DNA from 2 places in the Rothia sp. HMSC065C12 genome. Region 1 is predicted to be linked to the other one. Evidence: riboswitches for the same ligand, from Rfam matches in the RefSeq annotation. Region 1 holds a riboswitch; the other holds the start of a gene.
What was found. A riboswitch is a leader RNA that binds a small molecule or an ion and turns the genes downstream of it on or off. The one in region 1 is predicted to bind thiamine pyrophosphate.
Positions count from the first base shown of each region.

Region 1 (15,914 bases):
CCATCAATGAGGAGGTGGAGCGTCTGCGCCACTCGGCGACGAACTCCCTGCTGACTCGCCGCGACGTGGTGGTGGTTTCGACCGTGTCCTGCATTTACGGTCTGGGCACGCCCGAGGAGTACATTGAGCAGATGGTGACTCTGCGTCGCGGTGAGGAGATTGACCGCGACGAGCTGCTGCGCCAGTTCGTGGCGATGCAGTACGCGCGTAATGACATGGACTTTCACCGCGGCACGTTCCGTGTGCGCGGCGATACCGTCGAAATCATCCCCATGTACGAGGAGAACGCGATCCGCGTTGAGTTCTTCGGTGATGAGATTGAGGCGATTTACACCCTGCACCCGCTGACCGGAGAGGTGATTCGCGAGGAAGAAGAGATGTACGTCTTCCCCGCAAGCCACTACGTTGCCGGCGCCGAGCGCATGGCGAAGGCTATTACCTCCATCGAGGATGAGCTGCGTGAGCGCCTGCAGACCCTCGAATCCCAGGGCAAGCTGCTGGAGGCGCAGCGTCTGCGCATGCGCACCACCTACGACCTGGAAATGATGGAGCAGATGGGCTTCTGCAATGGCATTGAGAACTACTCGCGCCATATTGACGGTCGTGCCGCCGGTAGCGCCCCGAACTGTCTGCTGGATTATTTCCCGGATGATTTCCTGCTGATTATTGACGAGTCGCACGTGACGGTCCCGCAGATTGGTGCCATGTATGAGGGCGATATGTCCCGTAAGCGCACCCTCGTGGAGCACGGTTTCCGTCTGCCGTCGGCGATGGATAACCGCCCGTTGAAGTGGGAGGAGTTCCTGGAGCGTATCGGTCAGACGATTTACCTCTCGGCGACCCCCGGCAAGTATGAGCTGTCGCAGGCTGATGGTTATGTGGAGCAGATTATTCGCCCGACCGGCCTGATTGACCCCGAGATCGTGGTCAAACCGACCAAGGGTCAGATTGATGATTTGCTTGAGGAGATTCGCGTGCGCGTTGAGCGTGATGAGCGTGTGCTGGTCACGACCCTCACTAAGCGCATGGCGGAAGATCTGACCGAGTACCTGCTGCAGCACGGCGTGAAGGTGCAGTACCTGCACTCTGACGTGGACACCCTGCGCCGTGTGGAGCTTCTGCGTGAGCTGCGCCTGGGCACCTTTGACGTGCTGGTCGGTATTAACCTGCTGCGTGAGGGCCTTGACCTGCCCGAAGTGTCCCTGGTTGCGATTCTGGATGCCGATAAGGAAGGCTTCCTGCGTTCGACCACTTCGCTGATTCAGACCATTGGTCGTGCGGCGCGTAACGTGTCCGGTCAGGTGCACATGTACGCCGATAAGATTACGGATTCTATGCGCGTGGCGATTGATGAGACGAACCGCCGCCGCGAGATTCAGCAGGCGTACAACCACGAGCACGGCATTGACCCGCAGCCGCTGCGTAAGAAGATTGCCGATATTACGGATGTGCTCGCCCGCGAGGAAGAGGACACCCGCGAGCTTCTGCAGCTGCGTAAGAGCGGCAAGAAGGGTGCCCGTACGGTGAGTGCGGGTGCGAAGACCGGTTCTGCGACCTCGTCGAAGATTGCCACGAGCACCCCGGAGTCGGAGGAGCTTCTCGCCCGTGCGGAGGCGCGCGTTCGCGCCGACGGTCTGGCTGCGGCACCCGCCGAGGATCTGCTGGATTTGATTGAGCAGATGAACGAGCAGATGCGCGTGGCGGCGGAGAACCTGCAGTTTGAGTTGGCGGCGCGTCTGCGTGATGAGCTTGCCGATTTGAAGAAGGAGCTGCGCCTGATGAAGGAGGCGGGTCACGCCTAAACCCGGTGCTCTAACCCGGTGCTCTAACCCGGTGCTCTAAACTTGATGCCCTAAACACCGTGCTCTAAGCCCGGTGTTCTAAGCCTGGTGCTCTAAGCCCGGTGTTTAGGGGTCTGACTTGGGTTTTTCGCCATGAGATAATTCATTGCTCGTGAAGTTCCACTGAGTGCAGATAGATACTGTAGACTATCAAGGTGTTTTACGTATCAAATAACACCGTGATGCTTCCGAACGATAAAGAAAAATCTGTGACTATTTCGAATAACTCTTCAGACGAACACACTACGGGAGCTCGTTCCGTTACCCGCCGCAACCTCACCCGCGGCGCGCTTTGGGCTGTGCCCGCTATTGCCGCCTCTACGGCGGTACCCGCATTCGCTGCTTCGGCTGATGATTGCAAGACGGTACACGGCCCGGACTTCACCCAGGTCGGTGGCTGGATGATTACCAATCCCGCCAGTGGCGCCCTGCAGTCGCGCACCAAGAACAAGCCCGTGACTGCGCCGGAGACCGGTCAGGCGTGGTGGTCCATGGAGAACGCAACCTCACCGAACCCCGCAACGATTCGCCTCATGTCCGTGTACGAGGCGACTCACGGCCCCGAGGGCGACCTCAACCTGAACTGCGGTGAGTTCGTGATGACTTACAACGTCTCCGCGCTGGAGGCGACGACCGGCACCACGCACCTGCACCCGTCCATGGACATTTACCTCTTCTCGCCCGAGGGTAAAATCATTGACCGCCAGATTTTCACGACTGACCCGACCGGCAAGGCAACCGTTATGACCCGCAACGGCAAGACTCAGACCGTTCAGGGTCAGGTCATTCCGTTTGCGTCGAGCGTGAATGATAAGGCGACCGGCATCTCCGCGCGTTTTGCGCTGCGTGGCGATAAGCTCATGGAAGGCATGTACCAGTTCGAGGTGGTTATTACCGTCCCGACGATTCAGGAGAACGGCACGCTTGATACGAACAAGCAGGTGAACGCGATTGCTTTCACCCCGCCGACCTTCAACATGGTCTCCTAACTGAATGAAAGGTAGCCCTCCCCGTAATAGTTAACGGGGAGGGCTACCTTTATGTGGGCTTGCGGCGCGGTGTCGATCTGTGCGTGCTGATTTGCAATACACCACGTTCTACACCGCGCCTTTTTTGCGCTGTGCCTTTTTACACTTCGGCGTGCCTCGCTCCTGAAAAACCCTCCGGAGGGGCTCCTGTGCGAAAACCTCAACCTGCTGTATAATCGTTCACCGAGCAAGGGAGTATCCCACCAATCGACTCATCGTCAGCACGTTAGCCGAAGGCGCCTAACCGGTGAATCGAGCCGACCTCCATTCAGATCGGCGGGAGAGACTTGTGGTCCTGTACGCACACCACAAGAAAGGCTCCCCATGGAAGTTACCGGGTTGCAATGGTTGGTTACTATTCTCATCATCGCGGGTCTGTTGGCCTTCGATTTCGTGTTCCACGTTCGTAAGGCGCACGAACCCTCCGTCAAGGAAGCGGCCATCTGGTCGAGTATTTACATCGGCATCGCGCTGCTGTTCGGTCTGTATATTTTCGTGACGAACGGCCCCTCCGCCGCCACTGAATTCTATGCAGGCTACATCACCGAAGAAGCTCTCTCGGTCGATAACCTCTTCGTCTTCATGATCATTATGGGCACCTTCCGTGTCGCCCGTGAGAATCAGCAGAAGGTCCTTCTCTTCGGTATCGTCTTCGCGATCCTGGCGCGCGGCTCCTTCATCTTCGCTGGCGCGGCGATCATCAACTCCTTCGCCTGGGTATTCTACATCTTCGGCCTGGTCCTGCTCATGACCGCAGGTAACCTGCTCAAGGACGAAATCACCGAAGGCGACGGTGACGACGAAGCCGACAACATCATGGTCCGCCTCGCCAAGAAGTACCTGAAGACCAGCGACCACTTCGACGGCGACAAGCTCTTCACCATCGAAAACGGCAAGCGCGTCATGACCCCCATGATGCTCGTCATGGTCGCTATCGCCGGTTCCGACCTGCTCTTCGCACTCGACTCGATCCCCGCGATCTTCGGCCTCACCCAGTCCGTCTACATTGTGTTCACCGCGACCGCGTTCTCCCTCATGGGTCTGCGCCAGCTGTACTTCCTCATTGACGGCCTGCTGGACCGCCTCGTCTACCTCTCCTACGGCCTGGCGACCATCCTCGCGTTCATTGGTGTGAAGCTCATCCTGCACGCAATGCACGAGAACAACCTGCCGTTCATCAACCACGGCGAGCCCGTGCACGTCATCGAAATCAGCACCGAAATGTCGCTGATGGTCATCGTGGGCGTTCTGATCATTACCGTGCTTGCCTCGCTGCTCAGCCCCAAGGGGCGCGCACTGCAGACCATTCAGCGTGTTCAGGCGCTCTCCGAGAAGTACCTGGCACTGCCCGAGGATGCACCTGCCGCCGAGCGTGCGGACATCACCGCCCGTTGGCAGCAGGAAACCGAGAAGCTCAACGCCATTCCCGCCAAGCTGCGTGAAGAGCTGATCGAGAAGGAAGACGAATACCACGCCCTCGTGATGCGTGCCCGCACCGCACAGGATGCGCACGCTTCCTCCTCGAAGTAGTAGTTTGAGCTACTGAGCGTGCAGCCTCACCAGGCTAAACGCTAACACTAAAGCCCCTCACACCGGATCAACCGGAGTGAGGGGCTTTAGCTATATCAGAGATATTTCAGAAGAATTACTGGTTGTGAACCTCAGCCAGCATGTTCTTCAGGTGACCCAGAATGGTCAGCGAGTCAGAACCGAAACCGTCGTGGTGGTGGGTCTTCGAAGTCCACACGTGGGTGTTACCGACCCAGCGAGCGGTCTCCATGGAGTGCTCAAAGTCCACGTACACGTCCGGGTTGTACGCCGCAGCCACCACGGGAACCTCGTTCTTGTGCAGCTGTGCGTGGTCGTACAGGCGACCCCAGTCCTTCTTCTCAGCCAGCAGGTTCGCAACCTCAGCCAGCGGACGCAGCGAGGGATCCTCCTCGTAGTACCAGGGGAAGATGTGCTCGCCGGTGAAGAGCAGACGGTCCGCATCCGGTGCGAACTCGGGGCGGGAAGCCGCCACGCGAGCAGCAGACCAGTTGGTCGGCGCGGGGGAGGGGGACAGCTCGTAGCCGGGGATGCCGGGCAGAACGCCGTCAGCGGGGCCGTCAGCGTAAATGGTCTCGTGCATCAGGGCGTACAGCGGGTTCGCCTGGAAGGTCACCTCGGCACCCATAGCGGTCAGGAACTGATCGGACAGGTGGTCGTTACCCTCAGCGAAAGCGGTCTCCAGGAAGTAGTGCAGACCGCGCTCGCGCCAGCGGCCACCCAGGAAATGGCCGGCCATCTGGAAGCGGTGATCGGTCAGACGCTCACCGGTGGGCAGGTACTCCTTGTGGGTGCGCAGGTGCTCAGCAATGCGGGTAGCGAGCTCAGCGTCCTCGGGGAACCAGCTGTAGTACTCCTCAACACGTTCCTTCATGCGGTCGAAGGTGTGCTGGTAGACGTTGTCCACGGAGGTGCGAATCGGCGCCAGGCCCGCGGTGATGCGGCAGTCACGCAGCGACTGCGGTGCGAACGACAGGTAGGACAGGGTCAGGAAGCCACCGAAGGACTGACCAATGGTGGACCAGCGCTTGTCGGCACGGTCAGCCAGCAGCACCTCGCGGACAGCCTCCGCGTCAGCGATGATGGAGTCCGCACGGAACAGCTCAGTGTACTCAGCCTGAACCTGCGCGTCACCCACAGCGGTGATGGTGCGGGCAGACAGCGGGGAAGACATGCCGGTACCGCGCTGATCCAGAAGAACCACGCGGTGAGTCTTCGCCAGCTCAGCAATCCAGCCGCCAATGGAGCCGGTCTTCGGCGAACCGAAACCGGGGCCACCCTGCAGGTACACAATGTAAGGACGCTTATCAGCCGAAACGGTCAGAGTCTCGTTGGTGCTCACAACCTCACGGGCGAACACGGTGATGGTCTGGTCCGCGAAACGGGAGGAGAGAGCGGCATCCTTGCCCTTGGAGAAAATCAGACCGTGGGTCAGGGGAACCTGGAACCAGTGGTCGGTAATCTCGTAGCCGTCGTGCTTGACGACCGAACCCTTGCGGTACTCAACCTTGGGAAGCGAAGAAACGGTCAACGGTGAACCTTCTTTCATTCAAATAGATAGATACTCTGTATTCTAGCCCACTATGGGCAACATCTGGGCAGAGCCTCGGGCGGAGTCTCAATCGGAGTCTTAGAACTCGCCCACGCTCAGAATCTTCAGCACCGGGTAACCCGCCTCATCGGATGCCGCCAGATTAACCTCGGCACGAATACCGAAGTCAAAGTTATCTTCGGGGTCAGCGAAGCTCTGCTGAACCTTCCACACGCCCGGATGCGCGGCGGTGTCCTCATCCATGCTGACCAGGCGAGGCGAGCGCGCGTCGGCGTCCGTGTAGATGTCGTCGTAGGTGTCGAAGTAGTCGTCCATGGCGTCCGCCCAGCGGTCGGCATCCCAGCCGCACCACTCGTCCAGGGCGCCCAGGGCGCGGTCACGCTCGTCAGCGAAGAGCTCCACACGGCGGAAGAGGGCGTTGCGCACCATCACGCGGAAGGCGCGCAGGTTCTGCGTCACGGCGGGAGGCTCTTCCTCCTCGATGGAGGCGTGCTCGGCCGCAATGGTCGCGGTGTCTTCGCCGGCAGCCAGCTTCTCCCATTCGTCCACCAGGGAGGAGTCGGTCTGGCGTACCAGCTCGCCGAGCCACTCGATGATGTCGTCGAGCTCGTCGGTCACGGCAGAATCGGGGATGGTGTGGCGCAGCGCCTTGTATGCGTCAGAGAGGTAACGCAGGAGCACGCCCTCGGCACGTTCGAGCGAGTAGTACTGCACGAAGTCGTTGAAGCCCATCGCGCGTTCGTACATGTCACGCACGATTGACTTGGGGCGCGGCTCAAAACGTGCCACCCACGGCGCGGACTGCTTGTAGGTCGTGTACGCCTGATCGATGAGCTCCGCCAGGGGCTGCGGGTAGGTGACCTTGTCCAGCTCGTTCATGCGTTCGGTGTAGTCCACACCGTCCGCCTTCAACTGTGCCGACAGTTCGTTCTTCGCCTTGCGTTCCTGTGCGTACAGCACCTGGTTCGGCGAATCCAGGGTCGCCTCAATGAGGGAGAGCACGTCCAGTGCGTAGCTGGGCGATTCGGGGTCGAGCAGTTCCAGCGCGGCGACCGCAAAAGCGGACAGCGGCTGGTTCAGGGCAAAGTTATCCTGCAAATCCTCGGTCAGGCGCAGGTAGGAGCCGTGCTCGTCCGGGGTGTTGGTTCGCTCAATCACGCCGCCGGTCAGTAGCTCCTTGTAGATGCCGATTGCCTTGCGCAGCAGCTCGCGGCGGCGTGCCGGGCTCTCGTGGTTCTCCTGAATGATGCGGTACGCGGCAATGACCGGGTTCTCCGGGCGGTGCATCAGGTTCAGCAACATCGAATGGGTGATGTCGAAGGAGGAGGTTAGCGGCTCCGGGGCTGCTTCTACCAACTGGTCGAAGGTCTTCTCGGACCAGCCAACGAAGCCTTCCGGCGCCTTCTTGCGCTTGGAGGACAGGGACTGGTTAATGCGCTTGGTGTCGTCGCCGAACTTCGCCTGCGCCTTCGCCAGCAGGCGCGCGTTCTCAATATCGTGCTCGGGAGCCTGAACCACCACGGTGCCGGCGGTATCAAAACCGGCGCGGCCCGCGCGTCCAGCAATCTGGTGGAACTCGCGGGCACGCAGACGACGGCTACGGGCACCGTCAAACTTCGACAGCGCCGTAATCAGCACGGTACGAATCGGCACGTTAATACCCACGCCCAGGGTGTCGGTACCGCAAATCACCTTGAGCAGACCCTCCTGAGCCAGCTGCTCCACGAGGCGGCGGTACTTGGGCAGCATGCCCGCGTGGTGAATACCGATACCGGCACGCACCAGCTTATTCAGCGCCTTACCGAAGCCCGGACCGAAACGGAACTTAGCAATCAGCTCGGAGATGCGTTCCTTATCTTCCTTCGAAGCAATAGCCACCGACAGCAGCGCGTTCGCCTGCTCCAGCGCCGCCTTCTGCGAGAAGTGCACAATGTAGACCGGAGTCTGCTTGGTCTGCACGAGCTCCTGCACCGTCTCCTGAACCGGGGTGGTGGAGTAGTAGAAATGCAGCGGAATGGGACGCTCAGAATGCGCCACCAGGTCACTTTCACGACCGGTCAGCGCCGTCATCTCCTCCTGGAAGCGAGTCGTATCGCCCAGGGTTGCGCTCATCAGCAGGAACTGCGCCTGCGGAAGCTCCAGCAGGGGAAGCTGCCACGCCCAGCCGCGCTGCGGGTCAGAGTAGAAGTGGAACTCGTCCATAATGACCTGGCACAGGTCCGCATCCTTACCCTCGCGCAGGGCAATATTGGCGAGAATTTCCGCGGTGCAGCAGATAATCGGCGCCTCCGTATTAATGGCGGAGTCGCCGGTAATCATGCCCACGTTTTCGGCACCAAAAATATTAATCAGGTCAAAGAACTTCTCAGACACCAGCGCCTTAATGGGGGCGGTGTAGTAGGAGCGCTGACCGGTCGCCAGGCCCGTAAAATGCGCGGCAACAGCCACAGTGGACTTACCGGAACCGGTCGGGGTTGCCAGCACCACGTTATGTCCGGCGGCAATGCTCAGAACGGCCTCGTCCTGGGCGGGGTACAGGGTCATGCCGCGGGTCGAAATCCACTCGGTGAAGGATTCATAGATTTCTTCGGCGGTGAGGGGGTTGCCCTTAAAATCGCGTCGATTGTAGTCGCCGGGATTCTCGCCCAGCGTGGAAGAAAGAAAATTCAAAATACTCATGAGGATTCCAGTCTATCGGGAATAGCGCGGGCGCGGGGGCGTTATCGTTACGAGGGAACAACAGGGTACTCGCGGAGTGCTTGCGGGGTGTTCACTGCATCTTTGCAGGGTGGTTGCGGTTCCTTCGCGGGGCGTTTATAGGGCGTTCGGGAGGCGCGGTGCCGCGCTAACGCGGGAATTCCCCAAATTCGTGTAGTGTAGAACAAAGCACTAAAAGTGCAGTGGTGCAAAAACCTGGTGCTCAGAAGGTCGAAAACGTAGGCCTCCAAGCCGCATAGATTACCGCGTAGATGCAGAATCCGCCGATTGATGTCGGTGCATGTTGAGCGGCTGATACAAACTCCAAAATACGTTGCATAAATGACGACACGCCCATCTATGGTGCAAATAGTGTTGCGTGCCACATTGATAAAGGAATAGGGTAAGAGAAAGGAGAGACGTTGAATGACTGAATACAACGCTGACAAGGCACAAGAAAACGCCGCGCGTGAAGAAGCTACGCATGAAGAATCCATGCATAACAAAACCACGCAGGAAAAAGCCGCTCAGAAGAAAACTGCGCAGAAAAAAGCTGCACAGGAAGTAACCGGTAGCGAACAGCGCAAGGCCGAAGAGGAAGCCCTCAAAAAGCGCCTCGCCCTGCGAGTCACCGCACCCGGACACAAATACCCCTGGCACCGCTGGGCAATCCCCGTCCTCGGAGAAACTACCGCGGGTATCGGCGCGATCCTGATCCCCGTCATGGTGGGCCAGTTCATCAACCAGCACATCGCAGGAAAAGCCCCCGACGCCTGGCCCATGTTCTGGGTGGTGGTCGCATCCATCACCTTCATCGTGATTAACGAGTTCTTCGGCTGGGGTACCTCCATGACCCTCAGCGCGGAGCTCGGCCGCGACTGGCGCATCTATATCAACCGACTCATGGGACGCACCCGCACAACCGTTGACGCGGGCGAAGCGGTTACCGTCATGAACAAAGACGTACGCCGCATCACGGCCGTCTACTTCTCGCTACCGCTATTCGTCAATGCCATGATTGTTGCGACCCTCGGTGCCGTGCAGCTCTGGCTCATTAACCCCGTCACCGCGATTGTCACCCTCATCGGTACGCTCATCGTGGTCGGCGTGATTGCCTGGTACTCGTCCTTCCTCGAATCCAAGATTGGCGAATACCGTGAGAAGGATGGCGAAGCCTCCTCACGCGCCTCCGACATCGCCACCGGCCTGCGCACCATCGCCGGCCTCGGTGCCGAAGAACAGATGCGTGAGCGCTACCACCGCGGCACTGACGAAGTCTTCGACAGCTACATGCGCTATGAAAAGACGCACCGCTGGATGTTCCTCATCCGCGCGCTGCTCGGCGGTGCCGTGACCCTGCTCGGCGTCGGCTTCGCCCTCACCGGCCATGTCGAAAATGGCCGCTGGGTCTCCGACACCCCCGCCGCGTCCCTGGTGACCGTCGCCTCCATTATTGCGATGATGGGTGGCCCCATCTGGATTACCCAGAACTTCCTGACGGAATGGCGCTACGCCAAGATTGCGCTCGCCAAGGTCGCCCGACTCGAAGGCCACGCGGGTGTGCGTCAGGGCGTGCTGAAGCGCCCGCGCACCGACGAAGAAATGGCGCAGCTGGCACGCGCCGAACAGACAGTCGAGGCGAGCACCTTCGAGGTGCCCGTACCCGTCGCCCCCACCGGTGCTAGCAACCCGCGCATCGTGTACGTCAACCCGCGCGACTACAACCTCACCGCGCAAGACTACGCCGAGGCGCTCGCCCGCACCCTGCGACGCGGGGGAGAGGACCTCAAGGACGCAACCGGCCGCCGCGTGTTGCTGAGCGAACCGAATCCCATGATTTTCGCGGGAACCCTGCAGGAGCACCTGCGCCTGGGTACCGTGCCGAACCCCGACGAGGAGCTGGCACAGGCAAAGGACCAGGAGCTGCTGAAGATTACCGACTCCCGCGAAATCGCCTACCGACTGGGCGGACGCAACCCCGAAGACTACTTCGCCGCCCGCATCACCAGCGAAGGCGCGAACCTCTCCGGTGGTCAGCGTCAGCGTCTGGCGCTCGCCCGCGCACTCGCACAGGACGCGCAGGTGCTCATCCTGACCGAGCCGCTGAACTCCGTGGACGAACCCAGCCAGCGCTACATCTACGATGCGATGGAAACCCAGATCGGTAGCGACCGCCTGCCCGTCGGCTACCCCGGCCTGCTACAGGATTTGGAGCAGGTCTACGTTGTCTCCACAACCGCGGAGACGACCCGCCGCATGGAACGCGACGGCTACCCGGAAACCACTCAGTCTGAAACCACTCAGAATCAGGAGGTGAACTAGCATGGCAAAGCAGCTCCCCATCGAAACCCCCGCCTACGTGGCACGCCGCATGTGGAACTACCTCGCGGCGCATAAGGGGCGAGCCCTCTACACCTTCGTCATCTACATGGTCAGTACCCTCATGGGTGCGGTGGTGCCCCTGCAGATTGGTGCCACCGTGGACGACGTGGTGGCGGGCAAGTTCTCCAGCTACCCGTGGCAGCCGATTCTGATTATCCTGGCGGCGTTCATCGTGCAGGCAATAACCCTCATGGTCTCCTCGTACAGCGCGGCGCGACTGGGTGCGCTCGTCACCCGTGACGCCAACCAGGACACCCTCGACGGCACCCTCGACCTGGACGCACGCACCGTGGAAGAAGCCGGCAGCGGCGACCTGCTCACCCGCGTGACCGACGACCTGTCCTCGGCAGCCAAGTCCGTCAGTGAGGACCTGCTCGGCGCGATTTACGTGCTGCTGTACTTCCTGATCTCCACCATCTCGCTAGCGGTTGTGAGCCCGGCTATGGGCCTGATTATGCTACCCATGATTGCCGGTCTTGCCCTCATCATGTCGAAGATGCTGCCGCTCATGGCGGCACGCAACCAGACTACCCAGGAGCGCGTGAGCGACCTCAACAGCGTGCTGACCGAGAACATTCGCGGCACCTCCACGATCCGTGAGCTGGGCGTTCACACCGCCCGCGAAGACGCCTTCGCCGGTGAGAACAAGCGCCAGTTCGCCGCGCAGCTGGGCATGGTGCGCATCCGCCAGCTGTACTTCACCGTGGACGCTATCAACGCCTGGATCCCCACGATTCTGTGTATGCTCTGGGGTGCCGCCTGCGTGGCTCTCGGCTGGGCAAGCTGGGGCGCCGTGGCGACCGCCTCGGTCATGGTTTTCAGCCTGCGAGTCCTCGCCGACATGCTGAACCACCACGTCAGCAGCCTGCGCATCATGCTGGTGAACATGGGTCGTGTGTTCGGTGTGGTCTCCCTGGCGAAGAAGCAGCGTGAGGCGCGTGCACAGCACCGTGCCGAAGCGTTCGCCGCCGTATCTGATGAAGCCGTGAAGAACCCGGAGTACGCCATTGACTGCACCGACGTCTCCTACGGCTACTCGCCGGACGCCCTCGTTCTGGAAGGTATCAACCTGAAGATTCGCCGCGGTGAGGCACTTGCCCTGGTGGGTCGTTCCGGTTCGGGTAAGACCACCCTGGCTCGTCTGATTGGTGGTTCGCTGACCGCCCTGGAAGGCACCATCACCGTGATGGGCCGCCCGGTCGGTCACGGCGACTTCCCGACCGATGCCGCCGCCGATGGCCGCCCGCGCCTGCTGGTCTGCACCCAGGAAGCGCACGTCTTCTTCGGTACTCTCGCCGATAACTTTACGGTGGTCGTGCCGGATGCAACCGTCGAGCAGATGGGCGAGGCACTGGACGCTATCGGTGCCCGCTGGTGGCGCGACCTGCCGCAGGGCATGGATACTGTCGTGAGCGGCGCGGATTCGCCGCTGACCCGCGACCAGATTCAGCAGCTGGCGCTGGCACGTATTGTGCTTGCTGACCCGCACGCCGTGATTCTGGACGAGTCCACCACTCAGCTGGAGCTCGCGGACGCAACCGAGTCCCTGAGCGCCGTGCTGGCGAACCGTGCGGTGCTGATCATTTCGCACGATGCGCGTATCGCCTCGCTGGCTGACCGCGCGGTCCTGCTGCACGAGGGTAGGATCATTGCGGAGGGTTCACCGGCAGAGATTTTCGCCCTGACCTAAACCCGGCTGATAGTGCCCGGCTGATAGTGCCCGGTACCGTGTGAAGCGGTGCCGGGCACTACGTGTTTAACGGGTGGTTTCCGTACAAGGGTGCACTGAAATCGGCGGCGGGAGCACTCGCAAGAGTGCAAGACTCAAACGAAAATTTCGGAGAGATTCACTTGTTACCCGCAGAACTTTTAGCTACGGAGAATCATTGTGATAACCTGGCAGAGCGATATGGGGTGCCTTGAGACGCCCGCGACCCGCTAACCCGCCCAACTGACCGCCCAACTGACCGCCCAACGAAGGGCTACGGCACAGCGAAGAGCTACAGCACAGCGGGCGCACGAAACGGCGTAATAACACTCAAGGCTGAGAGAATCACCCATTGAACCTGCTCTAGTTCGAACTAGCGAAGGGATTATCGATCATGGCAGAGCAGCCTACCGCGCCCTCGTGCGCACCCACCTCCAACCCCTCGACCCTCTCCAACCCTGCACCCGGCGCGAGCGCCTCCGGAGCATCCGGGGTACCCCAGACAGCTCGGGTGCCGAGGGTTCTCTCCATTGCGGGAACCGACCCCTCCGGCGGTGCAGGTATCCAGGCGGACCTCAAGTCCATTGCCGCATCCGGCGGTTACGGCATGTGTGTGACCACCTCACTGGTCGCCCAAAACACGTGCGGGGTTCGTGAAGTATTCACCCCGCCCCTGGAATTTTTGACCGCGCAGCTTGCCGCCGTTTTTGATGACGTCACGGTTGACGCCGTGAAAATCGGCATGCTCGGCGACGCAGACACGATTCGCACCGTCCGCACCTGGCTGAGCGAGCACCCCGTGCCCCTGGTCGTGCTCGACCCGGTCATGATTGCTTCCAGCGGTGACCGCCTGCTGCAGGCGGAAGCGGAGCAGGCGCTGCGCGACCTCGTGCCGCTCGTGAATGTGATTACCCCGAACATTCCGGAGCTCGCCGTGCTCTGTGAGAAGGAGCCCGCTCAGACTTTCGATGAGGCGCACGAGCAGGCGGCGAACCTTGCGGCGGCGACCGGAACCACCGTGATTGTGAAGGGCGGCCACCTGTGCGGTCAGGACGCCGGTAACACCGCGGTCTTCCCGGACGGCACCTGCGCGCACGTGCGCACCCCGCGCCTGGACAGCCGTAATACGCACGGCACCGGATGCTCCCTGTCCTCTTCGCTGGCAACCCGCCTGGGTGTGGAACTGCTGCAGCACACCGAAGCCGCAGAACACACCGCAGAGCAGAGCGTTCTGACCAGCGAAGACACCCACCGCGCCCTGCAGTGGAGCACCCGCTGGCTCCACGAATCCATTGCCGCAGGTGCCGGTCTGCAGGTTGGCTCCGGTGAGGGCCACGGCCCGGTGGACCACGCCGCCCGTGCCCGCCGCCTGGAGGCTGCCGCCTCCGCGTACCCGTGGCATCACCTGCTCGCCACCACCGACTCTGAGGGCAATACTCTGGACGGCACCAGCCCGGAACGTCTGCTGCCGGTCAGCCCCGTGCCCGCCGGTGAAGCCGTCGTAAAGCCCGCCGGTCCCTGGACCGCCGCCCTCTGGGCTGCGGGTGGCGAAACCTGGCACCAAATCCTGGACCTGCCCTTCGTGCGTGCCCTCGGTGACGGCACCCTCGACGAGGACCTGTTCGCCTTCTACCTAGATCAGGACGCCCTCTACCTGCGTGATTATTCGCGTGCGCTCGCGACTCTCTCGGCGCGTGCTGACACCGCTGAGGCGCAGGTGCACTGGGCCGCCGGTGCGCACGAGGCGATTGCCGCCGAATCGCAGCTACACGAGGGCTGGCTGGCGAACCGTGCGCGTCTGGGTGGGCCCTCACCGATTACGATGGGGTACACGAATTTCCTGCGTGCCACCGCTGCCGGTGATGATTACGTGGTCGGTGCCGCGGCGATCCTGCCCTGCTACTGGCTGTACGAAGAGGTGGGCGCTGTGCTCTCCTCGCAGAATCATGCGGACCACCCGTACGCGGAGTGGTTGAGCATGTACGGTGGCGAAGAGTTCGCCGCGGATGTGGCGCGTAGCCTCGCGGAGGTGGAGCGTGCGTTTGAGACGGCTTCACCGGCTCAGCGTGTGCGCGCGGCGCGGGCGTACCTGTCGGCGTGCGTGTACGAGCGTGAGTTCTTTGACCAGGCGCACCGAGCATTGCGTTAGTTTGCCGGGCGCTGCGCTAGATGATAGGCGCCGATTTTTGGGCTGAATACCGCCCCGGCATGGCGTGAGATGGGTGATTGATGCTTCACTCAAGCTACCGACGGTTCGGTGGTTGTGCCGGTTATGCTTAAGGCGTCGGTGAAAACCGTTTGCGGCAGGATTCCGGCCCTCACCCAACTGGCTGATGTACCTGCCGCGCCCGCACCTCTACGGCGTGTAACCGACCAGTTTGGCCCGTCGCAACCACCTCATCCAACCCCCGCGGCGGGCCAAACGCCTTCCTTCTAGCTTTCGCGAAGAATGTTCGGCATAGAAATATCCCGTGCAGATACTCTCATCTGCACGGGATATTTCTATATGTCTAACCGCTGCGAATCAGCCGCCGCGGCTAGTGCGTCAGGCTAGGGGAGAAGCGCCTACTTGCTCTCGCCCTTGAGTGCACCCACGAGCGGACCAATCACGTCCATGGGCAGCGGGAAGACCACGGTCGAGTTCTGGTCGGCACCCAGCTCCAGCAGGGTCTGCAGGTAACGCAGCTGCAGGGAAGCGGGGGACTGGCTCAGAATGTCGGATGCTTCCTTCAGCTCGCTGGAGGCCTCCAGCTCACCGCGTGCCGAAATGATCTTTGCGCGGCGCTCACGCTCAGCCTCAGCCTCGCGAGCCATGGCGCGCTGCATAGCCTCGGGAATCTCAACGTCCTTGATTTCAACGAGCTCCACCTGAATACCCCACGGCTCGGTGCGCGAACCGATGATGGAACGCAGGTCCTCGTTCAGGTCCTCGCGGTGTGCGAGCAGGGTGTCCAGGTCAACGCGACCGAGCAGGGAACGCAGGGTGGTCTGCGCAATCTGGCTGGTGGCAATCGGGTAGTTCTCAACCTCAAGCACCGCGTTCTTGGCGTTGGTCACGCGGAAGAGGACCACGGCGTTCACGCGGGCGGGAACGTTGTCCTTGGTGATGACTTCCTGCGGGGGAATGGTCAGGGTGATAACACGCATATCAACGCGCT
Region 1 covers NZ_KV807678.1:139,934-155,847, forward strand. The annotation lists gene uvrB (excinuclease ABC subunit UvrB) at 1-1,802, shown strand, start outside; gene HMPREF2836_RS04880 (ornithinee aminotransferase) at 2,051-2,830, shown strand; gene HMPREF2836_RS04885 (TerC family protein) at 3,194-4,399, shown strand; gene HMPREF2836_RS04890 (alpha/beta fold hydrolase) at 4,515-5,966, opposite strand; gene HMPREF2836_RS04895 (DEAD/DEAH box helicase) at 6,048-8,648, opposite strand; gene HMPREF2836_RS04900 (ABC transporter transmembrane domain-containing protein) at 9,093-10,988, shown strand; gene HMPREF2836_RS04905 (ABC transporter ATP-binding protein) at 10,990-12,738, shown strand; TPP riboswitch at 12,949-13,159, shown strand; gene HMPREF2836_RS04910 (bifunctional hydroxymethylpyrimidine kinase/phosphomethylpyrimidine kinase) at 13,151-14,905, shown strand; gene HMPREF2836_RS04915 (slipin family protein) at 15,322-15,914, opposite strand, start outside.

Region 2 (15,914 bases), on a different contig from region 1:
TCGAAGAAGTACCCGGCGAAGAACCGCGCCTCATCATCGTCGAAACCAACGCCCACCAGCTCGTACGCGCCTCCATTCCCGCCAAGGCACAGCACGTCGACGAAGGCGCCATCACCACCGCACGCCCCTCCACCAAGCTCACCGGCGGCACCCTCGAATTCACCTCACGATTCACCGTGCCCACCGGTCAGAAGCTCGACACCCGCTGGGGCGACCCCACCCAGCTGAAGATCTCATCCACCCCCGAGAACTTCATCCTGGAAGGCGCCGGCACCTCCACCGGACTGACCCGCACCCTCGTGCTCAACCCCGAAATCACCGAGGCAGTCCTGCACATCACCGCCCGCGCCGCCGCCTGCGACGGCACCCCCGACGGTGATATCCCCGAGCACGCAGCGTGCCACCTCTACCAGCAGGACTGGGGTATTCCCGTTGTCGTGACCGGTGACGAGGCAGACGAAAGCGAACTCGTCCTGGACCTGCGCGGTATCAACTAGTCACCTAAATACATAAAACAGGAACCGGTACATATCCTTGCTCCTACAGGGGAACCCGCCCTCGCTTCGCTCGGGCACCCTGATGTCGCTACGGATAATACTGACCCTTTCTTTGCCCATATAAGCTACGAGCCAGTATGCTCTTCGCTCCTACAGGGAACCCGCCCTCGCTTCGCTCGGGCACCCTGATGTCGCGTTCAGAGCATACTGGCTCTCGCAACTCAGCGGCTTTAGAAGGAGACTCGGACCGCCTTCGCATCCGCCTCCACCGACGCCTTCAACGTAAACGGAATCTCCTTCTGCACCTGCGAACGCTCACCCGTATACAAATCCAACTGAGTAAACGACACCTTCGCCGTACCCGACATCGGCTTCAACGACCACACACCCGCCGAACTCACACTCACCTGCGGATCCGCAACCTTCACCACAGACCACTTCACCTCAGAATCCACACGACCCGTAAACGCATACTCAAAAGGGCACCCACCCGGATAAAGAGTGCTCTGCTGCGTACACTTCTTCAAATGATCCTGCACCTGCTCCTTCACCGATGACAACGCATTATCACTCGGCTTCAACTCCATACGCACCGCATGATTCGCATCCTGCGCAGTCACCACCTCATTCACCTTCTGCGCCGTATAAACCGTCGAATCATACGACACCGCATACACACCCGGATAAAACACCGGGAACGACGCCGCACCATCATCCACCGCAACCTTACGGTTATTAATCGTCGCAGCCTCCACACCCTGAATATTCACCTTCACCGACGGCAAAGACGCCTCATCAATAGCCCACTTATCAAAAAAGCCCCAATGCGTGCCCGAACGGTGCAAACGAAAATCCGTATGCTGCTGCGAACCCTCCAACGTATAGGACGCACGCACCGTCGCATGCTCCCCATCCTCGCTGGTCTCCACCACCTCATACGACACCTCACCCAACGAAGACACCGAACGCCTCAAAGCATCCCCATCCAGCAAAGAGGCGTCACCCTCAGGAATCTGCGCACCCAACAAACCACGCGCATACGAACCATTACCCGTACGCAACGCATGAAAATACTCCCGCACCTGACCCGTCGGACCATACACCAGCTTATTCGTCATAACCAGCGCCGCAGCAGCCACAGAAACCGCCACCACAACACCGACCATCCACATTGCCAGAACCCGCTCCACGGGAGAAAAATTACGCATAGAACCAGAGTAACGCAGGTAGTCCGCTAGGTTTCACGCACCGCACACACTAAAGTTGTGTATATGGCAGAACGCGCTCACGAAGTCCCCGCCAAATACGGCGAAGTCAACGAACTATTCCACCCCCGCATGCGCTCCTACGGCAGGCGCATCGAAGCGGCACTCCCCGGCACCATCGTGCTCCTCGCCGCGCTCGCCTTCATCCTCTACAAGCGACCCGCCCTGCCGTACACCCTCCTCGTACTGCTCATCGGCACCATCGCAGGCGTAAACCTCTACTCAGTCCTCAAACCCACCATCATCGTCATCACCAAAACCCACGTGCTCCGCGCACGCACCTTCGGCTGGTTCGCCGTACCCCTCGAAAACATCGACCACACCATCTACGTCGAAAAGCTCTACCCCAAAAAAGCCTACGGCCAGAAACTCAAAACCGTCGCCGGCCGCCTACGCTACCGCAGCTTCCCCGCCATGTGGGCCGTCGACAAAGATGGCAAACAGCTCATGCGTATCGACGGCCGCGTCTGGGATGGCAAAACCATGCGAGAAGTCTCCTCCAAACTCTCCGCCCAAACCACCATCTACAAACAGATCAACGTGGTCAACATGGACAAAGAACACAAGGGACTCATCACCTTCAACGAACTGCACCCCGGCTGGCGCTCCAGCCTCATGACCGCACTCGCCGTCATCATCGTGGCAATCCTCTTCGCCGCATCCTTCTTGCCCGAAGAACTCGCCCGCACCATCTACCTCATTCACTAGACCCGGTAGAAACGCAGCCACATAAGACGCAGCAAAGGCCCGGCACCCACCCCCCACGGGGCAGGCGCCGGGCCATTTGTATGTCTAACTCAAGACGCACTGCATGCTAGATTAAGACGTACTGCACGCTAGCTTTCGATGCGAGCCTAGCTCTCCGGGCGCGACAGCACCGCCACCAAAAACTCCGAAGAACCCTCAACAAACGGGTGCAACTGCCATGACGAGTAGGTGTTATCCACGTTCAGACCAACCTCGCGGGCATCAGCGAGGAACTGCTCAAACGCATAATCACGGCCCGGACCCGAACCGTAACCCACGACAGCGCGGCCACCCGGCGCCAACACGCGACGGAAATTCTCAACCACCGGCTTACGAGTCGAACGAGCCAAGAAACCCATCACATTACCCGCACACACCAGCAGCTCAAAACCATTCTCCGCCGTAGCCTCACCCTCAATACCCAGTACCTCCGGCAGATCCACCAAATCGGCAGTAATCCACGTAGCATCCGGGCAGACGCGGCGCGCCTCCTCAATCAGCTCAGGATCAATATCCACACCCGTCACACGGTGACCCAACGCGTGCAGCTGCTTACCCACACGACCAGGACCCGAACCCGCATCAAGAATCTTAGCGCCACGAGAAGCCAACGCATTCACCAGACGAGACTCACCCGCCATATCATTACCCTCAGCCTCCATCGCCTTAAAACGGTCAATGTACCACTGAGAATGATTCGGGTTGCTCTCCTTACGGACCAACCACAGCGACTTCTCACGCTCAGCCGGAGCGTTGAAACTCATCATTGCCATAAAAACTCCTTAGACAGGGTTGAGGATGCGCCAACCGCCACCAGGCAAGGTGACCGCGGCATATAAGCGGTGTGTGCGCTACGTTCTAGCATAGCCCCACCCGGCACCTGCCGGTAAGGGCAGTAAGAGCTGGACGGGGCTATCGGAAGTGCTACAGAGGCGCTACAGGGGCTGGACGATAGGAGCGTGTTTAGAGGTGGTCGCCCTCAACATTCGACGGACCCGCTGCAAACGCCTTACGCATCTGCTCCTGACGCTCCTCCTCAGCCAGACGAGCAGCCTCAGCGAACTGCGCCTCAATATCGGCAAGCAGCGCCTCAACCTCTTCTTTACCAGCCACCGGGCCGCCAGCAATCAGACCATCAGCGCCCAAAACCACAGCCAACGGCACACCATTACCAAAATTCGCGCGCGCACCAGCCTCACGGTCAATCAACGGAGTCAAACCCTCCGGCAACGTACCCGCATTACGCGACGTCTGCAACGAATCCAGACTCGAATACACCGGATGCAACGCCACCTGCGGCAGACGCTCCTGCCACGAAGCCATCGTCTTCAAAAATTTCACACAACCAGCGCAGGTCGCCGACACAAACACCAGCACACGCGCCTGATTCTTAGCCAACGCACGCAAATTCGTGTGGCGACCATTCTCCAGATACAGCGCCGCATGCGGAATCGGCATGCGAACATATTGCTCTTCACCGTTCTCGTCATACACCGGCTCCGGCAAAATCACCTCAGCCTGCGGCTCCGGCTGCGCAAGAGCATCACCGCGGCGAACAGCCTCCAACGTCACAGCAATCAGCGCCGCACCAAAAACCCAAGTCCAGCCGCTATTATCCAGACCCAGCAGAGTCGACACAACACCCGTGCCACCCTTCAACGCGCTCGCATGCGCGCCAGCCGCCGCCAACAGCAGCGCAATATTACGGACCAGCGTATAACGGCTCACCGGCGCATTCGACTCAGAACCGAAACAATTACAACCCGCAGTACGACCCGTCGCCAGAGCGCGCGCAATCACCACCGTATAGAACAGCATCAGAATCAGCGCCAAACCCGAAGCAATCACCGCAGGCAAACGCACCGGCGACAGCAACAGAACGGCGGCTAGTGCGATTTCGAACCACGGCAAAATCAGCGACACCGCACGGGTCGGCGCGATCTTCTCCAAACCAAGATTCTGAATACCGGTCACGGTACTCTGCGGATCCTTAGCCTTAGCAATACCGCTAATCAACAAAGTCAACGCAACAAGTGCCGTACACAAAACAAGCGGCACAGTAGAGACGGTGAGCATAAAACTCCTAGAGTGAGTGTGCGAAAACAGGAGGCGACAGGGCAGTTTCTAGGCAGGACAAACCGCGCGACGTGCCGCCGTGTTATACACGATTTTACGCCCTGCACATGGGGAAACCGTCTCTACAGTGCCGTGAGGCGCACCCCGTACTCGCCTGCAAGCTCCTCGTACGCCTGCACAAAGCGCTGCGCTCGCGCACCCGAGGCGCAGAAAACACCCACACGCTGATCACGCACCGACTCAAACAGGCTCAGCAGCTCCGCGGGCACGTCGGTTGCCGGCAACAACGACCCCTCAGCGTCGCTCAGATGCGACAATGGCACATGCAACGAGCCCTCATGCTTCACCGACTCCTCACGCTCGGGCACCTCACGCACATCCAGCAGAACCTGCGGAACCTCATGCGCCGACAAATCCACCGGCACCACACGCGCCGGATCCGGCACCGCCCCAAACGACGTACACGTACCCGACAAGGCATCATACGTCAGCAGAGTACCCGCCGCCGTCGGCAAACCACTCACAAACTTGAGCACCTCCGTCGCCATCAGCGAACCAACCACAGCCGTCGTCGCACCCAACACCCCGGCAAGCGCACACGACTCCACCGTCTGCGGAATCGTCGGAAAAATATCACGCAAATGCGCGCCATCCGGCTCAAAAAAACTCACCGACCCGCCAAAACGCAAAACCGTGCCCCACACCAGCGGCAAACCCGCAACCTGCGCAGCATCCGCAATCAGATACTTCGACGCAAACGTATCCGTACAATCCACCACACAATCCGGTGCCGACGCGGCGAAAAGATCCAAAATCCAGGACGCATCCACATGCCGAATCGTTGTCTCAACCGTCAACGACGGGCACAAATCCAAGGCACGGCGTGCCGCAACCTCCGCCTTCGGCTCACCCACATCAGACACCCCAAAAAGCGGCTGACGCTGAATATTCGACAACTCCACCGAATCAGAATCCGCAATATGCAGATACCCCACACCAGCCGCCGCCAACGCCTGCACCACCGGACAACCCAAACCACCAGCACCAATCACCAACACGCGGGCAGCCGCCACCGCATCCTGATTAAAGCCCGGCAGGCGACGCTGGCGGTCCGTGCGCTCGCGATCCAGACGCGCATGCTCCGGATTCACCGGGGTAGGGGTGAGGTTTACATCCACGAGACAAAACCCTCCGACGGCGACGACGCCTTCGCGTGCTCACGCACCGGAATACGGCCAGCCTCACGCGCCAACGCGCCCGCCTGCACCGCAAACTTCATCGCCTGAGCCATCGCCACCGGATCCTCAGCACGATTCACCGCCGACGCCAACAACACCGCATCACAACCCAGCTCCATCGCCAGCGCCGCGTCGGAGGCGGTACCCACGCCGGCATCCAGAACCACCGGAACCTGCGCGCGAGAAGCAATCAGCTCAATATTGTGCGGATTCAAAATGCCCAGACCGGTACCAATCGGCGCTCCCAACGGCATCACCGCCGCAACGCCCGCATCCTCCAGGCGAGCGGCAGCCACTGGGTCGTCAGAAGTGTACGCGAGCACCGTGAAATCCTCAGCGACCAGCTGCTCGCAAGCATTCAACAGCTCCACGGTGTCCGGCAACAGGGTGTCTTCGTCGTGGATAATCTCGACCTTCACCCAGGAAGTGCCCAGCGCCTCGCGGGCGAGCATCGCGGTCATCACCGCATCAGCTGCGGTGCGGCACCCTGCGGTATTGGGCAGCGGCGCAATATTGAGCTTCTGCAGAAGCGGAAAAATGGGGGTGCCTGCGGCGTGACGGCGCATAGCGACGGTCGTCATTTCGGTGCCGGAGGCGATGAGTGCCTGCTCGAGCAGGTCCATGCTGGTTGCGCCTCCGGACCCCATGATGAGGCGGGATGTGAAGGTGCGGTCGCCGATGGTGAGCGGTGTGAGGCTCATGGTGTTCTCCTCTGTGGGAACGTCTAGATAACGGGGTTTGCTGGTTGGTGCGGGGCGCTACGGCGCGCCCGGTTTAGGGAACAAAAACCGAGAATATCTGTTCTTTTTTGCCGGTGGGTATCTCGCCGGTTCAGGTTGGAGGATTAGCCGCCCTGAACGGCGGTGAGGGCATCCACCCTATCGCCCTCGTTCAGCGGCACATCCAGCCACGTGGAACGCGGTACGATACTGCGGTTGAGCGCCACAGCCACGCCATTTTCGGTACCGAACTGGTCCAGGACAAGGTCAAATACGGTGCGGGCGTTCGTGGTTAGCGGCTCGCCGTTGTAGGTGATGATCATGCGAAATCCTTTCGTGAGGGTGCCGGGTGCATCCGGCGGGGATTGTGTTTAGTGGGTGAATCGTGCCGGGTCGCATGCCTGCATGATGGGCGGAATCTCAGCCCCGCAGGCGACCTCCGCACCAACCTTGCCGGCGAGCGCGGCAAGCAGAATACCGTGACGGAAATAGCCCGTGGACACGAGCTGGCGGGTGCCGTCGGCGCGAGTGCGGTGCCCGAAGATGGGCAGGTCGTCCGGGGTGCCGGGGCGGGCGCCGACGTTCGCCTCCAGAAGCTCGCACTCTTCAACCGCGGGCACGAGCCGGATTGCGTCACGTAGCAGCTGGTGTACGCCGTCAATGGCGGGTAGTGTGCGGTGGTCTTCGCGGCTGGTTGCGCCGATGCACAGCTCCCCGTCGGGGCGGGGGATGAGGTAGACGGGGCGGGAGTTCACGTAGCCGCGCACCACATGCTTGAGGATGGGCCGCGGGGCGCGCAGACGCAGAATGTCCCCGTAGACGGGGCGTAGCGGGTAGTCCCCGTGCAGTGTTGCCCCTAGTCCAGCGCAGATAATGTCGCCCGCGTCCGGGTTAGTGACCCGTTCGGTGCTGAAGGTGACGCCGCGGCGGGTGAGGGCGTCTTTGAGGGCGCCCCTCATGAGCCGCGGGTGCAGCTGATGGTCGCTGGGGATGCTCACGGCGCCAGCGATACGCGGCGCCAGGAGCGGTTCGAGGGCGCGTGCCTGCGTGGGGGTGACGGGGTCTGCGGGGCGGTTCATGTCCCGGTAGTAGGCGCGGGTGCGTTGCAGGTGCTCGGCGTCGGCACGGTCGGCGGCGACAATAAGCGTGCCGGTGGTGTCGTAGCCGGTGGGCAGGTCGGTGGCGCGGCTGAGCCTCTCCATGAGGGAGGGGTAGGCGTCGGCGCTGGCGGTCATGAGCGGGAAGAGCGCGTCCTGCTGGAATTGCACTTCTGCGATGGGCGCGAGCATACCGCCGGCGTAGTGGCTGGCGGCGGGGTAGATCGCGGTGCCATCGTCGGCGGTGCCGTAGTCGCTGGTTTCGGCGTCGATGAGGTGCACGTTCTCGCCGCGTTCGGTGAGCTCAAACGCGGTGGTGAGGCCAATGATTCCGCCGCCAATGATGGTGATGGTCATGGCTATGCCTTCAGCGCGGGGTTATCGACGAAGGCGCGGACCATGGCGATTCCGGCAACTCCGGTGGTGCGGATGGCGGGGCAGTCTTCGGGGGTGATGTCGCCGATAGCTACGGTGGGTACGGCGGACAGCTCGGCAAGTTCGCGGAGCCCATCAATGCCGAGGGGCGGGCGGTTGGACTGCTTGGTAGGGCTGGGGCGGAACGGCCCGGTACCAATGTAGTCGATAAGGTGCGCGATCTTGTTGGATTCTTCGACGAGCTGCCGGGTGCCGGTGGTCAGGCCGATGATCGCGTCGGTGCCGAGGAGGGCGCGGGCGTCGGCTACGGGCAGGTCGTCTTGACCGATGTGCACGCCGTCAACGCGCACGCCGCGGGCACGCAGCGCGAGGGCGACGTCTACACGGTCGTCGATGAGGAGGGTCTGGTGCGGCTGGATGATGCCGGCGATAGCTTCGGTGAGCTGGTAGAGCTCGCGCGCGCTGATGGGTTTGGACCTAACTTGGATGCAGGTGGCGTGTTTGGCTGCCCGGACGGTTTCGAGGGGGTTGTCGCCTGTGACGAGGTAGAGGTTCAGGTCGAGGGGGCGTGAGGGGGTGGTGTAGGGGTGCGTTTCGCGGGTCATGCGGGTCTACGATTCGTCGTCGAGTAGATGTTTTTTGAGAAATTCTCTCATTGAATTTCTGTGGTTAGGTTAGCACAACTGTGTGGTGAGTTGAACATCCTTCAAGCGTTTTGAGGTGCGTGCGCGCTTGGCACGCTATGCACTTCCTTCGCTCCTACAGGGGCACCCGCCCTCGCAGAGCTCGGGCACCCTGATGTCGCTTCAGGAAGGTATAGCTGTGCTGCGCGCTCGTATGGGGCTACAACAAGCCCTGTCTCGATGAGCCCTCGGAAAGGCGCGCTGACGTCCCTACGGAACCACCACCATACCCGGCTACCAACCTTCGTCTCCCGGCAAGCTTCTGCGGTACCTCACCCGAGTATTCCCCCTCCCCGTTCCCGCACACTCTTCCCAAACCGAGGCCCCGCGGTTCGTTCCCCAACGCACGGTCGCACCCACTACTCCACCTGCCCGGAGAAGGGGAGGGAGTTAGCAGGGGAGAGGCCGGTATGTTCCGTCGCGACATCAGGGTGTCCGAAGCGAAGCGAGGACGGGTTCCCTGTAGGAGCAAGGAACATACCGCCTCGACCCACTCAACCTAACTCAAAATAAAAAGCCTCCTACCGTGAAGTAAGAGGCTTTGAAGAGCGGCTGACGGGAATCGAACCCGCGTATCAGGCTTGGGAAGCGTGCGCTCTACCATTGAGCTACAGCCGCATCTTTTTCAGTGTATCGCGCCTGCTTGCTGGGGGTGAAATATATTGCGGCTGTTTGTGTGCGGGGCGGCGGGGTTGAAATGTGATGTAGGCCTGTGTGCTGGGGCTGGTGGATGCCTGCACGTGGGTGGTGTTTGCCAGGTATCCTTTAAGCGTGCTTATTTCAGATCGCGATATTCGTCAAGAGATTGCTGATGGGCGCATCGTTCTTAATCCGTTCGATGAGTCGATGATTCAGCCTGCAAGTGTGGACGTGAGGATTGATCGTTTCTTCCGTCTGTTCGATAACCATAAGTACCCGCATATTGATCCTGCTCAGCCGCAGGAGGATTTGACGCGCCTGGTTGAGGTGGCTCCTGATGAGCCGTTTATTCTGCATCCGGGTGAGTTTGTGTTGGGTTCTACGTATGAGAAGGTGACGTTGCCTGATGATGTGGCTGCCCGCCTGGAGGGTAAGTCGTCGCTGGGTCGTCTGGGTCTTCTGACTCACTCTACGGCTGGTTTTATTGATCCTGGTTTTTCGGGGCATGTGACGCTTGAGTTGTCGAATATGGCGACTTTGCCGATTATGTTGTGGCCGGGTTCTAAGGTTGGTCAGTTGTGTTTCTTCCGTTTGAGTAGCCCGACTGAGCATCCGTATGGTTCTGGTGCGTATGGTAACCGTTACCAGGGTCAGCGTGGCCCGACTGCTTCGCGTAGTTATTTGAATTTTCATCAGACGATGATTCCTGCGGATGGTTCTGTGGAGTCTTAGTCTTTCCCGCTTTGGGGTGCGGGCGTGCAGGCTGTGTGTTTGTGCGCCCGCGTTGGGCGGTTTTTCGCCTGTTGTGCTCGTGCGTTCACTCGCGTGCGGGTTTTTATCTCTCACTCTCTAAGGATTTTTGATGAATCTGAAGCCTGTTGTTCTGCGTGTTGCTGGCGCGGAAGTTTCTTTGTATCTGATTGATATGTCGGACTCTTTTGTGGAGCGTTTTAAGAAGGCGTGGGAGCCTCTTGCTCCGGAGTTTTTTGATACTCCTGATGAGGCGTATGCTTCGTTGTCTCGTTTTGATCAGGTGATGTTGGTTCATGCGCCGACTGATGAGTCGGTGATGGATTTGGCGAATCCGCTGATGGGTTCGTTTGATAAGGTTTCGACGTTGCGTGTGGCTGATGATGATTCGGGTATGCAGGATCTGACGAGCCGTATTACGTTGGCGATGATTGAGCAGCTGGTTGGTCGCGGTGTGATGCTGCATGCGGCTGTTATCGGTGACCCTGAGTCGAAGCGCGCTGTGGCGCTGGTGGGTGTTTCTGGTAGCGGTAAGACGACTGCGTCGCGTTTCTTGGGTTCCAAGTTTGCGTACCTGACTGATGAGACTGCGATTATTTCGGATGAAGGTGTTGTGTCGCCGTATCCGAAGCCGTTGTCTGTGATTGTTGACCCGAATGCGCCGAAGGATCAGCAGAACCCGGTGGATTTGGGTCTGAACGTGGTTGATCGTGATGATCTCAGCTATGAGCTGTCGCGTATTGTGTTCATTTCTCGTGATGAGTCGGCTTCGGAGCCGTATTTTGAGCGTGTTCCGCTGCATGAGGCTCTGGTGTTCTTGAGTGAGCAGAGTTCGGGTCTGGCGCGTCACCCTGAGGGCGTTGTGTCGCTGGCTAAGCTGGTGGAGCGTTGCGGTGGCGTGTGGCGCCTGGTGTACTCGGAGGTTGAGGATACTTTGCCGCTGGTTCAGGATCTGCTGAATGGTGGCGAGCTGCCGAACGCTGATGAGGTTGAGAGCCTGGAGAAGTACACGGTTGAGGATCACCTGCCGGGTGTGTTCTTGAACGGTACGATTGCGGTGTCTCGTATGCCGGGTACTTCGGGTGTGCGTGTGGGTGAGGACGGCCCGTTCTTGCTGCTGTGCGACACTGAGCTGAATGAGCTGTCTGAGTTTGCGGCTGAGTGCTGGCTGCAGGCTGAGGGCGACATTTCGTATGATGACCTGTTTGCGCGTTTGGCTGAGATCTTTGAGGGTCTGCCTGCGGAGGCGTATGACGAGAACCTGAGCGCTTTAGCGGCTGGTTCGATGCTGTGGGTTCGTGTGATTGATGATCCGCTGATTGATGACGCGACCTGGGCTCAGATGACGAGCGATGAGGTTCTGGATGAGGAGGAGCAGCAGATTGCGCTGGACTCTTCTGAGGATGCGGTCTCTGATGATGAGGATGACGTGGTGGAGGACTAGCCACCGCGGCTTACTGAGCTCCGCTTGATAGGCACTGCTTAAGCACAAGGGAGGGGCGGGTAGAAGATGATTCTTCTACCCGCCCCTCCCTGTGTGTTTACGAGGTTGTATTTGCGGGGTTTGCAAGGATGCTTAGCCCCGCGACGCCTTACCAGGCAGCGTTACTGGGCTGCCTTGTCGCGGCGCTTCTGTTCACGCTTCTGCTCGCGGCGAGCCGCACGCATACGCAGCGGACCGGGCGCCTTCACCGGCAGCAGCAGGAGCAGACCCGCCACCACAACGATCAGAATACCGAGCACACCCCAAATCTGCGCGCCCATGATGCTCACGCACAGACCGAACAGCATCGGCGCCAGGAAGCTGGTGGCACGACCGGTGGTCGAGTACAGGCCGAACAGCTCACCCTCAGTGCCGGGGTCCGCCAGACGCGCCAGGAAGGTGCGGGACGCCGACTGCGCCGGACCCACGAACAGGCACAGCAGCAGGGCGCATACCCAGAACACGCCCGGTTCGGGGAAGAACATCAGCGGGGTAGCCGCCAAGATAATGCCGACCAGCGAGATAACAATAATCGCCTTCGGGCCCAGGTAGTCATCCAGGTAGCCGCCCAGGATCGCGCCAGCCGCCGCGACAGCGCTACCGGCAATACCGAACAGAATCACCTCGGAAGTGCTGAAACCGAACGTGCCCGCCGCAAGAATACCGCCGAACGTAAAAATACCGGACAGACCATCACGGAACACCGCCGAAGCAATCAGGAACCACAGGGTCTGCGGGGACGTCATCTTCAGCCGCTTAATGGTGCGCCACAGCGCCTTGTAGGAGGCGAGCAGACCGCCCTGACGAGCCGGGGAGAGACGCTCCATACCGAGCTCCAGGAAACGCAGTTCGCGGGTGGGCAGCACCTCCGGCAGGAAGCGCTCGCGGGTGCGCATACGCACCAGCAGAGGCACGCAGAAGATGAGGCACCAGGCGGCGGCGAATAGCGCGACCGCACGGATATTCAGGGCGTTATCGGTGGTCAGGCCGAGCACTTCGGGGGTAAGCACAAAACCCCACAGCACCACAGCCAGCGCCAGGATGCCGCCAATGTAGCCGGCAGCCCATCCGGCGCCCGAAATCTTACCGATATTCTCCGGGTGGGAGATGCGCGGCAGCACGGCGTTATAGTTCACGTACGCGAACTCGCTGAACACGCTCGCCGCAGAAATCAGGGCGACACCCAGCCACAGGTACTGCGGGGTGGGGCCCACGAAGAAGCACGCCGCCATCGAACCGACTAGTAGCATGGTGTTCACACCGAGCCAGAAGATGCCTCTGCCGGACTTATCGTTACGCTGACCGGTGACCGGTGCCAGAATCGCAATGAGGAAACCGGCAACGGTCAGACCCAGCGACAGTGCCGACGAAGTCTCTTCGGGCGTGCCGAAGTAGCTGCTGGTCAGGTACACGGTGAAGATGAAGGTCGTCATAATCGAGTCGAAGCTCGACGAACCAACATCCCACATGACCCAGGACGCGACCGAACGGCGGCTGTTCGCGTGGTCAACGACCCTACGCTGAGCCTTCGTCTTACGGCGGGGAGAAGAAATAGTCATAGTTGTGCTTTCGGATGCCGAGGTGGCGCTTCAGCGTAGCGGCGGCGTGAAACCGGCTGAAGTGGGGAGGGCGTGCTGAAGAGGGAACACCAGGCGGTACGTACCGAGCGAAGATACGTACCGCCTAGTTCATGAACTTTCGCGCGGAAGGCGCAAAGTCTTAGTTGAAGAAACGACGCTGCAGGCGAGCAATACCGAAGCTCACCACAGCACCCACGACGGAGGTCAGAACGGTCCAGAGGATGACCTGACGCAGGGTATCTTCAGACTCGTGGGAAATGGCGGGAGGCTGGTTACCGGTAGCCTTGGTCCAGGCTGCGCCCAGGCCCTTACCAACCAGGGCAGCAGCGCCCATGTTGATACCCGCAAGAGCAAGCTTAGCGACGGGGTTCATATGTATCTCCTTAGCTGTATACGATGCGGCGTCCTGCCCGTGAACCCCTTCGGGGTTGGGTGAGAAAAGAGCGCCACTCCCTAGCGTATAGGGTTTAAGGCGTTCGTGCCGCCTTGGAGCCTCTCCGTCCCAAAATTGTACACCGTGCAATTCTGTAATGTGGGCAGAAGAACGAAACAAAAAGCGGCAAATTGGCACGAACAGCCAGACAAGCCTACAATCGAACCTGGGTTCCCACCCGCACCACAACGGTACGGACAAGGAACCCCACACGACAGGGGAGCGCCACCGAGGCGCTGAGAGTGCTAAGCAGACCCTCGAACCTGATCCGGTTAGTACCGGCGTAGGGAGTCGAATTTCTTCTCAATGCCCTCGTCCAATCAGAGGGCGAGGACATTCCCCTTCCAACGACGGAAGGACCACCAATGTCACAGAACGCAACCCCCGCCTCCCAGGCATCTACCCAGGAAGAAGCGAAGAAGCCGAACCTGCGCTGGCGAGTCAACGAAATCGTTATCGCCGCAGTTATCGCAGTAGCCTGCGCCGTCATCTTCTGGATCTGGGACATCGCAGTCGGCCCCGCCGCCAAAACCGCACTCGTAGCAGCACCCGAATTCCGCCCCATCGTCGCCGGCGCATGGCTGCTCGGCGGTACCCTCGGCGGCCTGCTCATCCGCAAGCCCGGTGCCGCGCTCTTCGGCGAAATCGTCGCAGCATTCATTTCCGTACTCTTCACCGGCGGCGCATGGAGCGGCGAAATCCTGATCGCGGGCCTCTTCCAGGGCCTCGGCGCTGAAATCGCCTTCGCGATCTTCCGCTACCGCCGCTGGAACGCAACTATCGCCATCTTCTCCGGTGCGCTCAGCGGCCTGTTCATGGGTGTTAACGAAATCTTCATCTACTACCCCGACATGGAACCGGTCAAGGCAATCATCTACGTAGCGTGCGCCGTCGTCTCCGGTGCAGTTATCGCAGGCTTCCTGGCGTGGATTCTCGTGCAGAACCTCGCCAAGACCGGTGTGCTCTCCTCGCTGGCATCCGGCAAGACCCGCCGCTAACCACCAGCAACTAGCCACCAACTAGTCACTCACCACGAGTCACCACTCGGCACACAACAGCAGCCACACAAAAGGCTAAGGAACCATCATGGAAGCAACACCGCGCGGGGCGCGCATCGAGCTCAACAACTTCAGCTGGCACCACCCCGGACGCCCAGAACCCGTCATCAGCGGACTCAACCTCACCATCAACCCCGGTGAAAAAGTCCTGCTGCTGGGCACCTCCGGCGCCGGCAAATCGACGCTCCTGCACGCCATCGCCGGTGTGCTCCACGATGACGACGGCGAATCCGCCGGCGGCACTATCACCATCAACGGGCAAGCACCCGCCGAAGCACGCGGCACCGCAGGCATGATGCAGCAGGACCCCGAATCCTCCATCGTCATGGCAACCGTCGGCAACGACGTAGCCTTCGGCCCCGAAAACCTGCGCGTACCCCGCGAAGAAATCTGGGGCCGCGTCACCGAAGCCCTCACCGCCGTAGGGCTCAACCACCTGCCCCTCGACCACCCCAGCAGCGCACTATCCGGCGGTCAGAAGCAGCGCCTCGGCCTGGCGGGCATCCTCTCGATGCACCCCGGCGCCATGATCCTCGACGAACCCACCGCCAACCTCGACCCCTCCGGCGTGCAGGAAGTACGCGACAGCATCCTCACCGCTGCGGAGGCGACCGGTGCGACCCTGCTCGTCGTGGAGCACCGTGTGAGCATCTGGGCACCGCACATGGACCGCATTATCGTGCTCGGCGAAGGCGGCACCATCACCCACGACGGCGCACCCGACACCGTACTCACCGAAGCCCGCCAAGAACTCATCGACGCGGGCGTGTGGGTACCCAACTACGTGCCGCGTGCACCGCAGAGCGGTAATATTGCGGGCGGTGAAAACGAGGGCGGCGAGGCGCTACTGCGCGCCGAAAACCTCAGCATCACCCGCGCACAACCCACCCCCAAACAACGACGCGCACGCCGACGCACCATCAAACGCCTCGGCGACACCCCCGCACCCGTACCCACCGACCTGCCCGTACTGCGCAGCGGCATCAACCTCACCCTGCACGCCGGCGAACACCTCAGCGTGCTCGGCCCCAACGGCGCCGGCAAATCAACCCTAGCCCTCACCCTCGCAGGGCTCCTCACCGCACCCGATGGCACCCTCACCGCCACCGACGCGCTGCGTAATTACGACGGCAACCACGGCGGCAACCACGACAGCGAGCGCGCCCACTGGGACGTGCCCACCTGGACCCCCGCCCAAATGCTCAGCCGCATCGGCTACGTCTTCCAAGAACCCGAATACCAATTCATCCGCGGAACCGTACGCGAAGAACTCG
Region 2 covers NZ_KV807669.1:15,096-31,009, forward strand. The annotation lists gene HMPREF2836_RS00120 (NHL domain-containing thioredoxin family protein) at 1-497, shown strand, start outside; gene HMPREF2836_RS00125 (hypothetical protein) at 728-1,705, opposite strand; gene HMPREF2836_RS00130 (hypothetical protein) at 1,769-2,470, shown strand; gene HMPREF2836_RS00135 (class I SAM-dependent methyltransferase) at 2,617-3,282, opposite strand; gene HMPREF2836_RS00140 (MauE/DoxX family redox-associated membrane protein) at 3,473-4,585, opposite strand; gene HMPREF2836_RS00145 (ThiF family adenylyltransferase) at 4,708-5,763, opposite strand; gene HMPREF2836_RS00150 (thiazole synthase) at 5,754-6,524, opposite strand; gene thiS (sulfur carrier protein ThiS) at 6,668-6,865, opposite strand; gene thiO (glycine oxidase ThiO) at 6,914-7,996, opposite strand; gene HMPREF2836_RS00165 (thiamine phosphate synthase) at 7,999-8,619, opposite strand; tRNA gene HMPREF2836_RS00170 (tRNA-Gly) at 9,245-9,315, opposite strand; gene dcd (dCTP deaminase) at 9,469-10,068, shown strand; gene HMPREF2836_RS00180 (septin family protein) at 10,199-11,530, shown strand; gene HMPREF2836_RS00185 (MFS transporter) at 11,692-13,128, opposite strand; gene HMPREF2836_RS00190 (DUF4235 domain-containing protein) at 13,289-13,522, opposite strand; TPP riboswitch at 13,789-13,889, shown strand; gene HMPREF2836_RS00195 (ECF transporter S component) at 13,948-14,580, shown strand; gene HMPREF2836_RS00200 (ABC transporter ATP-binding protein) at 14,669-15,914, shown strand, end outside.
Region 2: linked by a shared signal. The riboswitch ahead of HMPREF2836_RS00195 (ECF transporter S component) and the one ahead of HMPREF2836_RS04910 (bifunctional hydroxymethylpyrimidine kinase/phosphomethylpyrimidine kinase) in region 1 are both predicted to bind thiamine pyrophosphate.